3 regions of the Alteromonas sp. McT4-15 genome follow, and region 1 is predicted to be linked to each of the others. Evidence: predicted binding sites of a transcription regulator. Region 1 holds the regulator's gene; each other region holds the start of a gene.
The links. Region 1 encodes MetJ, which represses methionine synthesis genes. Its sites were predicted from a motif close to TAGACGTCTAGACGTCTA; they were not measured.
Positions count from the first base shown of each region.

Region 2: a site for MetJ is predicted at 2,554-2,571, ahead of thrA (bifunctional aspartate kinase/homoserine dehydrogenase I). Genes of this name have one in related genera too.
Region 3: a site for MetJ is predicted at 3,501-3,518, ahead of metK (methionine adenosyltransferase). Genes of this name have one in related genera too.

Region 1 covers NZ_JAJALG010000027.1:53,626-57,189, forward strand. The annotation lists gene metF (methylenetetrahydrofolate reductase) at 42-929, opposite strand; gene metJ (met regulon transcriptional regulator MetJ) at 1,091-1,423, shown strand; gene LHL20_RS16030 (malic enzyme-like NAD(P)-binding protein) at 1,497-2,735, opposite strand; gene LHL20_RS16035 (hypothetical protein) at 3,158-3,472, shown strand.
Region 2 covers NZ_JAJALG010000002.1:209,360-216,460, forward strand. The annotation lists gene thrA (bifunctional aspartate kinase/homoserine dehydrogenase I) at 1-2,379, opposite strand, end outside; gene LHL20_RS02765 (LysR substrate-binding domain-containing protein) at 2,673-3,551, opposite strand; gene LHL20_RS02770 (S-(hydroxymethyl)glutathione dehydrogenase/class III alcohol dehydrogenase) at 3,734-4,891, shown strand; gene LHL20_RS02775 (response regulator transcription factor) at 4,963-5,607, opposite strand; gene LHL20_RS02780 (ATP-binding protein) at 5,604-6,761, opposite strand; gene LHL20_RS02785 (hypothetical protein) at 6,925-7,101, shown strand, end outside.
Region 3 covers NZ_JAJALG010000007.1:107,393-114,493, forward strand. The annotation lists gene LHL20_RS07895 (ABC transporter substrate-binding protein) at 1-70, opposite strand, end outside; gene LHL20_RS07900 (3'-5' exonuclease) at 414-917, shown strand; gene LHL20_RS07905 (hypothetical protein) at 931-1,401, opposite strand; gene LHL20_RS07910 (hypothetical protein) at 1,672-2,190, shown strand; gene metK (methionine adenosyltransferase) at 2,285-3,430, opposite strand; gene tkt (transketolase) at 3,829-5,820, shown strand; gene epd (erythrose-4-phosphate dehydrogenase) at 5,840-6,850, shown strand; gene LHL20_RS07930 (phosphoglycerate kinase) at 6,996-7,101, shown strand, end outside.

The sequences.
Region 1 (3,564 bases):
GTGAGAAGACGTTGTAGCAAAACTTTTGTGTAAAAAGCTATTTATCCGTTTCCGCGCACTCCAAGCATGTGACAAATGGCATAGCTCAACTCACTGCGATTAAGCGTGTAGAAGTGAAAATGTTTAACGCCTTCTTTTGCCAACACTTTAACTTGGTCCATGGCAATGTTGGCACCAATAAGGTTACGTGTTGCTTGGTCGTCCTCATCTAATCCGTCGAACATTTTATGTAGCCAACCCGGTACGTGCACATTGGTAAACCCGGCAAACTTCACCAAAGTTTGGTAATTGGTAACGGGTAATATTCCGGGCACCAGGTCTAGGTCTACCCCTGCGGCGGCGGCACGGTCTCTAAAGCGTAAGAATACGCTGGTATCAAAAAAGAACTGTGAAATGGCTTCTGTGGCGCCCGCTTCAGCTTTGCGCTTTAAATTCAGTAGATCGAATTGAGCGTTAGGTGCTTCAGGGTGTTTTTCAGGATACGCTGCAACTGAAATGTCAAAATCAGCCACGTCTTTTAGCAATGCGACTAAGTCTGACGCGTACATTTCTGTTTTATCGACACCCGGTGGTAAGTCACCACGCAGGGCAACGATACGGCGAATGCCGGAGTCCCAGTAATCTTGTGCAATTTGCTTTAACTCTTCACGGCTTGCATCAACACAGGTTAAATGCGGCACAGCTGCTACGCCTGTTTGTTGTTGAATGCGCTTTACCACATCGTGTGTTCTATCGCGCTCGCCACTGTTTGCACCATAGGTTACTGACATATAACTTGGTTTTAGCGGCGCAAGACGCTCAACTGATTTCCAGAGTGTTTTTTCCATGGCTTCGGTTTTCGGTGGGAAAAACTCAAAAGACACATCAATATCACGCAGCTCTGATAGTGACTGATTTAATGCATCGATACCCTGTGCGTAAGAAACCATGGCTTATTCTCTCAAAATAGTAATCATATAGACGTTTAGACGTCTAAATTAAAGAATATATGTCTAGACGTCAAGAGGTTTACACTGCTCAATTGACCTTTTCGTGAACTTGTTTAGAATTTCTATTCATAACATAAATAAGAGTAGACCGAGTTAGTACAATGGCAGAATGGAACGGTAAATATATTCACCCCTACGCAGAGCATGGTAAAAAGAGCGAACAGGTTAAGAAAGTCACTGTTTCTATACCCATTAATGTGCTTAAAGCGTTGACAGACGAACGCACTCGTCGGCAGATAAATAATTTACGACACGCAACCAATTCAGAGTTGCTGTGCGAAGCATTTCTACATGCATTTACAGGGCAACCCCTGCCCAATGATGATGATTTGAGAAAAGACAATCCTAATCGCGTGCCGGCAGAAGCTAGACGTATTATGGAAGAGATGGGCATAGACCCTAGTTTCGAGAATGACGTGACAGAAGACGCGTAAGCAAATACTCAACAATTGTTGGCTATAGATAATGAAAAACGGCGCTTAAGATAAGCGCCGTTTTTATTAGTTGTTATTCAGCATTTGGTGTTTGCACGATGCGCGCTACACCAGACTCAATAGCGGCTTTTGATACCGCAGACGCGATACGTTCACACAAGCGAGGGTCCATAGGCTTCGGGATAATATAGTCCTTACCAAACGTCAAACTCTCACTTTTACTTGCCGCAAGTACCTCTGCTGGCACCTCTTCTTTAGTGATAGCGCGCAGCGCTTCAACCGCGGCCACTTTCATCTCATCGTTAATGGCTTTAGCACGTACATCCAGAGCACCACGGAAGATGAACGGGAAGCACAGTACGTTGTTTACTTGGTTCGGGTAGTCCGAACGGCCAGTGGCCATAATTAAGTCTTTGCGTACTTCGTGAGCAAGTTCAGGCTTTATTTCTGGGTCTGGGTTTGAACAAGCAAACACAATTGGGTTTTCAGCCATTAATGCTAACGTTTCTGGAGGCAGTACATCTGGACCAGAAACGCCTACAAATATATCAGCGCCTTCCATCACGTCTTCAAGAGTGCGCTTGTCAGTATTATTTGCAAAGAGCTTTTTATGTTCGGTTAAATCCTCGCGACGAGTGTGAATAACCCCTTTTCTATCGAGCATGTAAATACGCTCGCGCTGCGCGCCGCACTTAATCAGTAGCTCCATGCATGCAACAGCCGCTGCGCCTGCGCCCATGCATACAATCTTGGCGCTCTCTATCGACTTACCTTGAATTTCAAGGGCATTAAGCATACCCGCAGCGGTAACGATAGCTGTTCCGTGTTGATCGTCATGGAACACAGGGATATTACAGCGCTTGATAAGTTCTTGTTCTATTTCAAAACATTCTGGCGCTTTGATATCTTCTAAGTTAATACCGCCAAACGTGTCTGCAATGTTGGCTACCGTGTTAATAAACTCTTCGGTAGTTCTGTGCTTAACTTCAATATCAATGGCATCGAGTCCAGCGAAGCGTTTAAACAAAAGCGCTTTACCTTCCATTACAGGTTTAGATGCTAAAGGTCCAAGATTACCCAGTCCTAAAATAGCAGTACCGTTACTAATAACAGCAACCATATTGCCTTTCGCAGTATACTTATAGGCGTTATCAGGATCTTCAGCTATTTCTCTGACAGGCTCGGCAACGCCGGGACTATAGGCGAGTGCAAGATCGTCAACGCTATCAGCCGGGGTAGAAAGCTCCACGCGAATTTTTCCCGGCGTGGGTTTAGCATGGTAATCAAGTGCGCGTTGTCTAAAATCTGACATGTAAAATGGTATCCTTAGATGTAGGGTTCATCGGTGTCTTCGCTCACGCCTTGTACGCATTTTTATCGTTGTTATTGTTAATGTTACAGCAAGGGTTACACGACGTTTTTGTTAGAATTAATCCAGCCTTAGCTGATGCACAGGCAATAGTAAGGTATTATTCACAAAATTAATACTCACTATATCGCTTGTTGATCGCAACTCTAACACAGCCTTTCACTGTGTACATATCTGATCAGAATTCTCATGTACCAATGTAGGTGACGCGTACTTATTAGACCAGTAATATAGCGCTATAATTGCCATTCATATGATTTATTAATGACATCAACCTCATACGCATACTGTATTTTTAAATGTGGGGATGTGGGTAACAAAAACAGTCTTACGCAGTTGGCTGTAATCGTTCAGGAGAAGTATTTGTGACGGATAGAAAGCTTGTTAACGTGCTTACCGATGTGTGCGAAGCGGCTAAAAAAGACGGTGTTGGCTTTGTGTGGCTTACCCACACCGGACACTGGCATGCGCCTCATGTCGTTGCGGTGTTTCAAACTGAGTCGCAGCGCAACGCGGCAGTTACCTCGCAGTGGAATATGGACTTTATAAACAGTGTGAATATTGCCTTAGATAGTATTAAGTCTCAGGCTGCTTCAATACGTTTTGATAGCGAGGAAAAATGTAAACGGTTGAGTGGTGGCAATTGGGACAGACATTTGCAAACTCATCACTTGCATTAATGCCTAGGCAATAAAAAAGCGCCATATAGGTAATGCCGTTCACTTAAGGTGAGCGGCATTTTTCTTTCTGCTGTATCGCTGTGGTCTCTTCT
Region 2 (7,101 bases), on a different contig from region 1:
GCGAATAACATAAGGAATTGGATTGTAATAATCACTGTTAATCGCCAGTGCATTTTCACCGTCTTTCACTTGAGACAACGGATTAGATGCAGGAACGGCTTGAATACTTACTTTGCATTTACCATCTTCAATGCTGCCAATGTAACGCAGCACTTTCCCTTCGGCTTTCGCTTTTGCTACTTTTTCCGCAAAATCTGCATCAAGCTGCGGCAACTGCTGCATGAATTCATCAATTGAACAATCTTCAGCGAAACCGTCGGGCAACACAGACTCAATCTCGATGTCCGATAACTCTAATCCTAAGTCAGCTTCACGCGCCATAATAAGTAGTTTTCTGGCTACATCCATGCCGCTTAAGTCATCGCGCGGATCGGGCTCAGTAAAGCCATTATCTTTAGCCGTTTGCGTGGCTTGAGATAAGCTCATTCCTTCTTCAAGCTTACCGAAGACATACGACAAACTACCTGACAAGATACCCTCAAAACGATGCAGTACATCACCTGCACTAAAGAGTTTCTGTAAGTTATCGATTACCGGCAACCCAGCACCTACTGTGGTTTCATACAAATACTGGCGGTTTGTAGATTGCGCCGTTTTGCGAAGTTTGCGGTAGTACGCCATCTCACTTGTGTTGGCCTTTTTGTTCGGCGTAACAACGTGAAAGCCGCTTTCCATCATGTCGACATATTGCTGAGCGATAACATCGTGGCTGGTACAATCAACAATAACAGGATTAACCAAACTATTGTCGTTTGCAAACTGGTGTAACCGCTCAACACTGAGCCCTTCGCTGGCTGAGTCAAGAGCAGCTTTCCAATCGCCGCTTAAATCTATACCTTGACTGTTAAGCAGTAATTTACGGCTATTCGCGATGCCATAAACGCGCAATTGCACATTGCGTTTTAGCAATTCAGGCTGCTGCTTAGCAATTTGACCTAGTAGTTCTGTCCCTACATTGCCACACCCTACTAGGAATACGTCAATGGTATGGCGGTCAGAGAAAAAATTCTGGTGGATAACCTTAACGGCTTTCTTTGCTCGCTTACTTTCAATTACTGTCGAGATAGAGCGCTCAGAAGAGCCCTGCGCGATCGCTACGTTATTCACTCGAGCTTGTGCAAGTGAGTTAAAGAAACGCGCTGCCAACCCTTTAGTTTGACGCATGCCGTCACCCACTAGCGTAACAATAGCAAGGTCATGACGCACTTCAATGGGGTCAAGCAGTTGATTTTGTAGCTCAAGGGCAAAGGCATCTTCAAGCAATGTTAAAGCGCGATTAGCGTCTTTGCTCTGAATACAAAAACTGATGGAATATTCTGACGACGACTGCGTGATAAGGCTAATCGAAATATTAGCGTTTGACATAACTTCAAATACACGACTTGCCATACCAACCATGCCTTTAAGGCCGGGGCCAGCGACGTTAAACATGGTTACGTTGTCAAGCTGCGATATACCTTTTACTGACGTCCACTTCTCGCTCTTCTCGTTGCTGATCAGAGTACCGGGCGCAGCAGGATTTAATGTATTGCGAATAAGGCACGGGATATGGTGCTGCGCAATGGGACCAATCGTTTTGGGATGAAGTACTTTTGCACCGAAATAAGACAATTCCATGGCTTCTTGATACGTCAGCTTATCAAGTAACACAGCGCCTTCAACTTGGTTCGGATCGGCGTTATAAACACCGTCTACGTCTGTCCAAATCTCACAGCAACTTGCGTCAATACACGCCGCAAGAATAGCAGCAGAATAATCTGAACCATTTCGCCCAAGTGTTACCTTTTCACCTTTTTCATTTGCAGCAACAAACCCTGGCATCACCAATAGCTCGCTACCATCGGCAGGCACATCTGAAAAACGTGCTTTACTCAGCGCTACATCAGCAATACTGTCTAGGTACTCGCCGTCAGCCAGTACGTACTTAACAGGGTCTATGATGCGATTGGCAATACCCTTTGCTGACAGCATCGCGCTAAACAGGGTTACAGAAATATATTCACCGATGCTTAGAATGCCCGCTGCCACATTATCAGGTGCCACACCAAGCAAAGAAATGCCTTCTAGGTGCTGGTGCAATACCGACAAGTGACTATCGATAAAATCAATAACCTGTGCATGAGCGAACCCGTCTAGTGCGTTGTCTAGATTGTTGGCAATGCTGGTTACAGTGTCGTTGAGTTTGTTGAATAGCGGTTTAAAATCTTCACCAGCGGCTGCTTGTTCACAAAGTAATGAAAGCGCATTCGTCACCCCTTTTGGGGCAGAGAGTACAACCGCAGCACCGTCGGTTTGGTGGGTTGCCGTGCTAATTTCCATCACGCGCATGTATCGCGGTGCATCGGCTAGAGAAGAACCCCCAAACTTTAAGACTTTCATATGCTGCTCCTTAAGGTTTCGCATGCTAAAACATGTGTAAAAAAAAGCCCGCTCTGTGTTAGGCGGGCTTTCGTTGTCTTTTGCTTACTTGCACTAGTCACCGACCGCCCTATTTAAGGTGGTAATCAACATCATTGTGGTGGTGGTGCGTAGAATCTTTTTCATACAAGCAATTTGCCGTATAGACGTCTATCTGTCAACCGCAGTTTTCACCACACTGTATTGCATAAAGTGAAACATTAACTAACCAACATTTCGAATTTGGGTACAAAGCCCGTTTCAGCAGTATTTTGTCAATTATCATCTACAATGTTTTGTGCAAGAAAATCAATGAGTAATCGTATTTTTGGCGCGACATTGCGGTTTGAAGGAAACACGGCCCAAATCGCTTCCTGCTTATCTTTGTGCTCTGGTAATACCTCTTCTAAATTTCCACATTCTAAATCATGGCGCACATAGAAGCCGGGTAGTTGGGCAATCCCTAAGCCGTCAAGCGCTGCGCTGCGAAGTGCATTACCACTGTTATAGCGCACTCTTCCCTGCACAGGTAAAGAGGTTGCATTGCCATTAATAACAAATCGCCAGTAAGCCTGAGACCCTACCAGCAAATCGTGCTGTTTTAATTCATCGAGCGTCTGAGGCCTAGCACTTTGCTCAAAATAAGATGGACTCGCACACACATAAAGGTGACGGGTAGCTAACTTTTTGGCCACTAAAGTAGAGTCTTCCAGCTTGCCAATTCGAATAGCAAGGTCCAACCCTTGCTCAACAATATCTAATTTTTCATTCGTAAATGTGCAGTGCACGCTTATGCCTGAATATTGTTTCATAAAGGTATTGAGCAGTGGAGCAATGTAAGCCTCACCAAAGGCTACCGGCGCTGTCATCTTTATTAACCCCTGAGGCGATTGCTGCAGCGCACTTACCGCAAGCTGAGCATTTTCTAGCGATTGCAATGCAGGATAAGCTTGCTCAAAGTACAAAGTCCCGGCCTCTGTTAGCGATACGCTTCGGGTAGTACGCTGTAACAGTTTTACACCTAACTGCCTCTCTAACGTCGCTACTTTTCTGCTTACTTGTGCCACTGAAGTATCTAATTTCGTCGCCGCACCAGTGAAGTTACCCACATTTGCCACGGCGCAAAACTCTGATACCCCCTCTAATATTTTCATAGGCTTACTACCTCACAGTGAAACGGTAAATACAGCGCGTAGGGCTTATATAATAGAATCCCCTCCCAACTATTACAAATATGCAATAGTGATTTACTAAATCTGTATTTATCTATCACAAACGCTCTCCTATACTTGGCTTCATATCAAAACACTTATATTTGTAATCAAGGAGTCATTTCATGACGACGTTTAAAGATTCATTGCAACCGGGCCAAACTCATATTAAAGCGAAAGCCGCTGTCGCGTGGGCGCCTGGGGAGCCACTTAAAATGGAAGAAGTGGATGTGGAACTACCTAAAAAAGGCGAAGTGTTGGTTCGCATCGTCGCTACCGGTGTTTGTCACACTGACGCTTTTACCCTATCTGGTGATGATCCTGAAGGCGTTTTCCCCTCTATTTTAGGGCATGAAGGTGGTGGTATTGTCGAAATGGTGGGTGAAGGTGTTACCAGTGTTGAGGTTGGCGATCACGTTATTCCACTTTACACCGCAGAGTGTGGCGAATGTAAGTTTTGCAAATCAGGTAAAACCAATCTCTGTCAGGCTGTGCGCGCAACGCAAGGCAAAGGTTTAATGCCAGATGGTACTAGCCGCTTCTCTAAGGATGGTGAGCCAATCTATCATTACATGGGGTGCTCTACATTTTCTGAGTACACGGTACTACCAGAAATTTCATTGGCTAAGGTCAATAAAGCCGCTCCTCTCGAAGAGGTATGTTTACTGGGCTGTGGTGTCACGACGGGCATGGGTGCAGTGTTGAACACGGCGAAAGTACAAGAAGGCGATACCGTGGCCATCTTCGGCTTAGGGGGTATTGGTCTATCCGCTATTATCGGCGCGCGTATGGCGGGTGCAGGTCGCATTATTGGTATTGATATCAATGAAAGCAAATTTGATCTCGCTAAGCAGCTTGGTGCCACTGATGTCGTTAATCCGAAAAATTACGACAAACCTATTCAAGACGTTATCGTAGAAATGACTGACGGTGGTGTGGACTTTTCATTCGAATGTATCGGTAATGTCAATGTTATGCGCTCAGCCCTTGAATGCTGTCACAAGGGATGGGGAGAATCTGTCATTATTGGTGTGGCAGGCGCTGGTCAAGAAATCTCAACTCGTCCCTTTCAGTTAGTCACAGGTCGAGTATGGCGTGGTAGCGCATTTGGCGGAGTGAAAGGCCGCTCTCAACTACCGGGTATTGTAGAGCAATACTTAAACGGCGATTTTGGGTTGCAAGAATTTATCACTCACACCATGGGTCTTGACGATATCAACGATGCGTTTGATTTAATGCATAAAGGTGAAAGCATTCGCTCCGTAGTACACATGGATAAATAGCCCTCAGCCCGATAAAGAAATACGCCACACTAAAAAGGCTCGTATCAAACGAGCCTTTTTGCTTCACTATGCTAAATCCATCCCAACTCAAGCGCTTTTAACACCGCCCGCGTTCGATCACGAACGCCTAATTTAGCCATAATGGCAGATACTTGGTTTTTCACTGTGCCAGTAGATTTGAAGATAGTATCAGCGATTTCTTTATTGCTGTATCCCGCCGCGACTAAGCGCAATATTTCAAGCTCTTTGGTGGTTAATGTTTCAGGCGTCTCAAACGACTCGAAAGTAACATCAAGCCCTTGCAAGCCTTTTAGTACTTTTTCAGTGACTGCAGGCTGTATTAGAGTCTCGCCTCGCTCTACGGCCTTTATACCGTCAACCAATGTTTCAAGAGACACATCTTTCAGTAAGTAACCTTTTGCGCCTGCGCTTATCGCACCGCTCACCAAAGTGTGGTCATCAAATGTCGTCAACATTAACACAGGGATAGTAATAGCATTCGCGCTCAATGCGTTTAGCGCTTCAATGCCCGACATTTTTGGCATGCGAATATCCATTAAAATCACATCACAGTTGATGCGGTTCAACGTATCAATTAACTGACTGCCATCTTCACATTCACCCACTACATTGACGCTTTCATCAAGAGCAAGAAGTGACTTTATACCCTGTCGAACTAACATCTGATCTTCGACCAGTAAAACCCTTGTGCTCATTCTGCCTCCACCAATGTAGCGCAAATATAAAACCCTTGTGCATTGAAACCTGTCTGTAACTCCCCCCCCAATGCACTAACGCGCTCTCTCATTCCAATTAAACCATTGCCTTGTGTAATAGGCTTCTCTACATTCAGCTGCACATCTTGCATGACAAGTATATATACGTTGTCGTGTTTACTAAGTGCGATGTTGAATCTATGGGATTGAGTATGCCGTATCACATTCGTTAATCCTTCCTGAATAATGCGCAGCAAGGCATCTGCTATCTTCACATTGCTAAGTATAAAATCAGGCTGAATGTCTAACTGCACTTGTGGCCGTGGCAAGTCACTAATAAGTGACTGTAGAGCGCCGTTGAAATCGATGGCTGCATTCTCCCTAATGTCCGATACCGCCTCTCGCACATCTGACAACAATAGCTTTGCAATAGCATGGCACTGGTCAACTTGCGCCTTTACCTCATCATTTCCAGCTAATTTACTTTTGCGAGACGCTACCTGTAAATTGATGGTCAAAGCAGTAAGGTGATGTCCCACCACATCATGAATATTACGCGCAATGCGCAAGCGTTCATCTTGTGTAATCGCTTGTTTCATTAAGTGCTGTGTACTGATCAACTGTCTATTGAGCGCATCGGCTTCTTCTCGCGCGGCAGTTTCCTTAATGGCGGTATTCGACATCATCATTGCGAACAAATTAAACGTCCAGAACAAAGCGCCAGTGAGCAATGCTTGATTTTCCTTCCAAACGACTTCTTGAATAAAAACCGTAGGCAATGCCAATGGAATACAAAGCACTAGGCACTTGCCCCATGATAAATAGTAGGGAAGCACCGCAGACCAAATCACCACAAAAATGGCGATATAAGCGTAAGGTAATAACAGTTGGCTCGCTACCGACAGTGCATACATGGCCCACAGCAGAAAATATCGCCAACGAGGTAAAGACTCGTCATGGCGAGTAACCAACACAAAGCAGATGGCAATCGAAATAAATAAGGCAAGTGCGGCGATAGGTCGCCAATGCCAAAATGTAAGTTGCATGGTCAGAAAGTAAAGCGCCGACACACTTACAAATAACCAGGTTAAACATGCCGACAGCCGCTCTACGTTGTTAACCAGCCATGATTTTAAGGTTGACGATAATTCCATTTAGGTACCGCTACATCGAGGTAATTGCGCACATTGTTGCAGAAATAGCATTTAAACACATAGGCCAAAAGTCACTTTTTATCTAATGACTTTTGGCACTTACTTGAAAACAGCAAATTAAACACACTGTGTGACATCAATTTTGGTTATTGGAGCCACCATTATGCAAACCATACACAGTACACTGGTTTACTTTCACATTTTTTCAGGTGCACTTTCACTGTTTTTGTTTTGGATCCCCTGCTTGACGCGTAAAGGAGGTCCACAACATCGAAAATTTGGGCACTACTACGTGCAAGCCATGCTGTTTACTTCAATCAGTGGAGTAGTGAGTTCTACT
Region 3 (7,101 bases), on a different contig from region 1:
AAGCCGCTACAATAAAAAATGTAAGTAAGAAAATGATAAGTGACGTAGAGCGCATAATATTGCTATCCAAAAAACCTTCCCCAAGTGTATAGCATTGCTTTGTGCGTGTTTAATAAGTTACATCATCCTTTAGTATAGACTTAGCCTAAAGTTTTGGATGTTTATTCATACAATTAACGGTTTTTTAAAGAGCTGTTAAAGGTTTTGACGTATTAGGTGTAAAAAGTGGCATGATTCTACCATTCGCTTATATCTTTGTTGTGTGAAGAAGGTCATTCTTTATTACCCATTGTCATGACCATCATGCGATATGAAATGTGCAAGAATAAGCTGTTTACATACACTAAGTATTACGTTCAAAGCTGTTGAGAATCGTGGGTGGCTCACAGCAATGGGTATCACTGGGAGAAGGTGTGGGAAAAAAGAGTCTGCCGTCAATTGTCGATGTTGAAGCAAGCGGTTTTGGCGCAGTGAGTTATCCAATTGAGATTGGCATTGTGCGCTATGATGGTGCAAAGTGGTGTAAGTTAATCCGTCCTTTTGACTCATGGGTTCATTGGGATAAAGAGGCTGAAGCCTTACACGGCATCTCACAGGCGATGTTACTTACCAAAGGCGTGGACCCAGTCAAAGTCTGTCACGAGTTAAATCACTTCTTGGGAAATACGATGGTGTACAGTGACGGCTGGGTAGTAGACAACCCATGGTTGATAAAGCTCTTCTCGGCGGCGCAAGTAGAAATGACGTTCTCGTGCCGCGCACTGGAGTATATACTCAGCCAAACGCAAATGGAAAAGTGGCATGAAGTAAAATCTGAACTTGCTCAAAAACTCGATACTAGACGACACAGGGCAAGCGCAGATGCGTTTCTTATCCAGCAGACCTATGCTGAAACACTTGAATATTCAAACGGTTAGCCACAATGCCGTTTTAAAAAAGGTAGTGCACGCCAAGTGATAAGGCCATGTTCTCTTCTTCGCCCACTTGTCTGTGTTCTATTTCTACCGCCATATTTAGCCCCTGATTGTGACCCAATAGCCATCCTAATCGCGTAAATGTGCCTACATCATTGGGCAAATAGAGCCATTCCGCATAATGCTGAAAGGCTGTGTTATTGGTTTTGTAAGTGGCGTATACCGATTGGGGGAGATGGGTATCAAAACGCCTGCTTGCGCTAAGGGTACTTTGCGAACCTGTAGGGTAGGTGAAGCTATTGTCATAGTAATGTGCCTCAGTGGTAGAGCGGACCCGATATTGGGTCTGAAGCTGCCACTTGGCTACTTTTTCACTTTTAAAATAAATAGGACTGTAAGACGCATTAGACACGTCTGCGACTGCGTTTGAAGAGTACAGATTCGACAACAATAATGACAAACATGTGAAGCTTATAGCTGCTTTCATGGCATGCGACCCAAGTTGTTTAGTGAGTGCTTGTTTATGTGTCCAGCGTTATTTCTGACCACCCTGTCGGAACCATTTTTGTAATTGATGCTAGAGCCACCGCGCCACAACTTATCGCAATGTACTATCACATTGTATAAGCATAGCTGTAAAAAATAGATCATAAAAATAAACTTGATGAATTTTTCATTCGTGAACTAGTTTTAAAGATACAGGGTTATTTTTATCGTTTTAAATAAGCCCGCCATCATTGAACGGAGGTCTTTTGAAATGCAAACGGAATGGGAATTCGAAAGAAAGTTTATGGTCACTTTTGTACCAGAGGGACTATTGGATACACGAACTCCTGTTAACATACGCCAAGGCTACCTATCATGTGAGTTCGACAAACAAATATGTTTGCGAGATGAAGGTGGTAAATTCAGTATGGCGGTGACGCAGGGTATTGGATTAAAGCACAGGGAAACTCGTATTGAACTGTCGGCGTCTCAATTTAATGATTTATGGCCACTCACTCAAAAAATGCGAGTAGAAAAGCAGCGCTATCGCATAGATTTCTACGGTGCGCAATTGGTGATAGACGTATTCACGGGAACGCTTGCGCCACTTAAGTTGGTTGAAGTCGAGTTTGATAGTGAAATCAGCAGTCGTCAGTTTTTACCTCCTGATTTTGCAGATATAGAAGTTACGCACCGCAAGGAGTTTCAGAACATTGCGCTAGCGCGCTTTGGTCTACCAGACAGAATCATTTCCCCCAGTTTTAATGAAAGCTATCGACTGTCTGTATGAGCCTTTGCAAAATTAAGTGATAAAAGTTTATCTGTAAAACAAAGCCATTAAAAAAGCAGCCAGTTGGCTGCTTTTCTCTTTAAACGACAACAAATTACAGTGACGCTTTCAATGCTTCTGCTTTGTCTGTTGCTTCCCACGGGAACTCGTCGCGACCAAAGTGGCCGTACGCTGCAGTAGGACGGTAAATAGGGCGCTCAAGATCAAGCATTTGAATTAGGCCGTAAGGACGTAAGTCAAAATGTTCGCGTACTAACGCAACGAGTGTTTTCTCGTCCACAACACCAGTGCCAAAAGTATCAATGCTGATAGATGTTGGCTCTGCTACGCCAATAGCGTAAGACACTTGAATTTCACAACGCTTAGCAAGACCTGCTGCAACAATATTCTTAGCAACATAACGGCCTGCGTATGCAGCGCTGCGGTCAACTTTTGAAGGATCTTTACCAGAGAACGCACCACCGCCGTGACGAGCCATGCCGCCGTAGGTATCAACGATGATTTTACGACCTGTTAGACCACAGTCGCCCATCGGGCCGCCGATAACAAAGCGACCAGTAGGGTTAATGTGAAAACGAGTATTGGCATCAATCCATTCGCTTGGCAAAACAGGCTTGATGATTTCTTCCATTACCGCTTCACGAACCTGTTCGGTTGTGACTGAGTCGCAGTGTTGGGTTGAAAGCACTACCGCATCAATACCAACAGGTTTGTCGTTTTCATATTTAAACGTAATTTGGCTTTTCGCATCTGGACGCAAAAAGTCGAGTTTGCCAGATTTGCGTACTTCGGCCTGTTTTTGAACAAGACGGTGAGAATATGTGATTGGTGCCGGCATTAATACGTCAGTTTCGTCACTGGCGTAACCGAACATTAGGCCTTGGTCGCCAGCGCCTTGTTCTTCCAAACTCTCGCGGTCAACACCTTGATTAATATCAGGTGACTGTTTACCAATAGCATTCAATACAGCACACGAGTCTGCATCAAAACCCATATCTGAATGCGTGTAACCAATTTCTTTTACTGTGTTACGGGTAAGCTCTTCAATATCTACCCATGCTGAGGTGGTCACTTCACCACCTACTAAAACCATACCGGTTTTTACATACGTTTCGCAGGCCACCCGAGCGCGCGGATCTTGTTCTAAAATAGCGTCAAGAACGGCATCTGAGATCTGATCAGCAATCTTGTCCGGATGTCCTTCAGACACTGACTCGGATGTGAATAAATGCGTGGCCATAAATGCTCCGTAAGCGTTAAATTATCAAAATAGTCGTATATTGTACTAAAACAAGTTATAAATACCAGTCTTTACTTCTAGACGTCTAAAAGTCTCTTCGTTACGAATTGTTGACATAACCCGATCACTTTTGGGGTTATTTCGATAAACTACAAAGAGATTGCAGTGTTTAAGGTAATCGGCAGTGTCCAGCGCTTTATAAGCCAAATAGATGTTTTTGGATTTACTTTCGACAATGGCAATGAAAATCCATTGAACTGAAAGGTGGCATGGGTAAGAATACCCCCACATTCAAAAGTGCCTAGAAGTAGAGCAATAGCAGATAATTGGTGTGCCTTGGTGCTCTAACCAACTTACTACTGCGGTACTTAAAGATACAAAATAAATCAGGAGACAACATGCCCTCTCGTCGTGAACTCGCCAATGCTATCCGTGCATTAAGCATGGATGCCGTTCAACAAGCTAAATCTGGTCACCCAGGCGCCCCAATGGGGATGGCTGATATTGCGCAGGTACTATGGGGTGATTTCTTATCACATAACCCTGCAAACCCGTCATGGGCAAATCGCGACCGCTTTGTTCTTTCAAACGGCCACGGCTCGATGCTGTTGTACTCTTTACTTCATTTGTCAGGTTACGAACTGCCAATTGAAGAGTTGAAAAACTTCCGTCAGCTACACTCAAAAACACCAGGTCACCCAGAATACGGTTATGCGCCAGGTGTTGAAACGACCACAGGCCCGTTGGGTCAAGGTATCAGCAACGCAGTAGGTATGGCGCTTGCTGAAAAAGTGCTTGCCGCACAATTTAACCGTGACGGTCACGACATTGTTGATCACTACACTTACGCATTTATGGGCGACGGCTGCCTAATGGAAGGTATTTCACACGAAACCTGTTCATTGGCTGGCACACTAGGCCTTGGCAAACTCATCGCGTTTTGGGATGACAATGGCATTTCAATTGATGGTGAAGTAGAAGGCTGGTTCACTGACGATACACCAGCACGCTTTAAGAGCTACGGTTGGGAAGTGATTGAAGGTGTTGACGGTCACGATGCGGAGCAAGTTAAAGCGGCTATTGAAAAGGCGCAAGCGAATACTGCTCAGCCTACGCTAATTTGTTGTAAGACCACCATTGGTTTCGGTTCGCCTAACAAAGAAGGTACCGAGTCTTGTCACGGTGCACCACTAGGTGAAGATGAAATTGTTGCTACTCGTGAAAAGCTTGGCTGGAGCCACGGTGCGTTCGAAATCCCAGACGATATCTATGCAGGTTGGGATGGTAAAGACAAAGGTTCAAAAGCAGAAAGCGCATGGAACGATGCCTTCGCTGCCTATGAAGCTGCCTATCCAGAACTTGCTGCAGAATTCAAACGCCGTGTTAATGGCGAACTGCCAGCTGACTTCAGCGACAAAGCAGACGCTATCATCGCTGAACTTCAAGCTAATCCTCAAAACATTGCTTCACGTAAAGCGTCGCAAAATGCATTAAACGCGTTTGGTCCGTTACTTCCTGAGCTATTAGGCGGCTCTGCCGACCTTGCTGGTTCTAACCTAACCATTTGGGAAGGTAGCAAGGGTGTTGAAGCAAACGATGCATCAGGTAACTATATTTACTACGGCGTACGCGAATTTGGTATGTCTGCCATGATGAACGGTATTGCTCTTCACGGCGGTTTTAAAGCATACGGTGCAACCTTCCTAATGTTTATGGAATATGCGCGTAACGCGGTACGTATGGCAGCACTAATGAAGCAGCCTGCTATTTTCGTTTACACTCACGACTCAATTGGTTTGGGTGAAGATGGCCCAACGCACCAGCCGGTAGAGCAGGTAGTTGCACTACGAGCTACGCCTAATCTTGATAACTGGCGTCCGTGTGACCAAGTTGAATCGGCGGTGTCGTGGAAGTCAGCGATTGAGCGTACAGACGGCCCAACAACGCTAATTTTTACGCGTCAAGGCCTTGCACAGCAAGAAAGAACAGCACAACAAGTTGCTGATATTGCGAAAGGCGGCTACGTGCTTAAAGACTGTGAAGGTACGCCAGAACTTATTCTTATTGGTACGGGTTCAGAGGTTCAGCTTGCAGTGGAAGCAGCTGCTAAACTTACCGAGCAAGGTAAAGCGGTACGCGTAGTGTCTATGCCATCTACTGACGTATTTGACCGTCAGTCTGCTGACTACCGTGAAAGCGTATTGCCATCAAGTGTTGTTAAACGCGTTGCGGTAGAAGCGTTGTCGAAAGACAGCTGGTACAAGTATGTTGGCTTTAATGGCGCGATTGTAGGTATGGACACCTTTGGTGAGTCTGCACCTGCAGGTGATTTGTTCAAGCACTTCAACATTACCACTGACGCTGTAGTAGAGGCTGCACTGTCTCTGTAAGAGGTAAACAAATAAGCCTATGGTAAATATTGCCATTAATGGGTTTGGTCGTATTGGTCGCAATGTATTGCGTGCACTTTATGAAAGTGGGCGCAATAACGAATTTAATGTTGTGGCCATTAACGACATTGCCAAGCCAGAAGGCATTGCACATTTACTTAAATACGATACCGCCCACGGGCGGTTCCGTTTTGATGTGGCCTTAGAAAATAACACGCTTAACGTCGCTGGTGACGATATTACGTTGCTGGCTATCAGTGACATTACCGATCTGCCATGGAAAGAACTTGGCGTCGATATTGTGTTGGAATGCACAGGTAAGTTTGACGATAGGGCATCAGGGCAAGCTCATCTAGATGCAGGTGCTGGTAAGGTGTTGTTCTCCTCTCCGGGTTCCCCCGATTTAGACAATACCGTCATCTTCGGTACAAACGAAGACACATTGACCAGTGAACAAAAATTAGTCTCCAATGGTTCCTGTACCACTAATTGCATTGTGCCCGTCATCCAAGCACTTGATGCAGCCTTTGGCGTTGAGAGTGGTACGATCACTACTATTCATGCTTCTATGCATGACCAGCAAGTTATCGATGCATACCATGAAGATTTACGCCGAACTCGCGCTGCGAGTCAGTCAATTATTCCGGTTGATACACGCCTTGCTGCGGGTATAGAGCGCATTCTGCCTAAGTTTGCCGGTAAATTCGAAGCTATTGCCGTGCGCGTCCCAACCATCAATGTAACGGCCATGGACTTGAGCGTTACATTAAGTAGTAAGGTTACGATTGAAGACGTAAATCGCGCATTAAGGCAAGCAAAAGACGGTCGTTTACACGGTATTTTGGACTACACTGAAGAACCGTTGGTATCAGTAGATTTTAATCATGACCCGCACTCGTGTATCGTAGATGGTACACAGACAAGGGTCAGTCACAAGCAACTGGTTAAAACACTGGTGTGGTGTGACAACGAATGGGGTTTTGCAAACCGTATGCTCGACACAGCTAAAGTAATGTTCGACGCAAAATAAGCATTGATGCTGCCACGGGTTGGTAGCACCAGCCCGCGCAGCTTTCACAGTTAATTAGAGTGTGTACACCACGAGGGCATGAATAGTCTCATGCACCATAATGGTTCGCACGCTCACCTAAATTTTAAATTAACAAGGAAAGACAATGGCAATTCCAAGCATGAACGACATGGCACTTAACGGTCAACGCGTTCTTATTAGACAAGATCTAAACGTACCGGTAAAAGACGGTAAAGTGACTTCTGATGCGC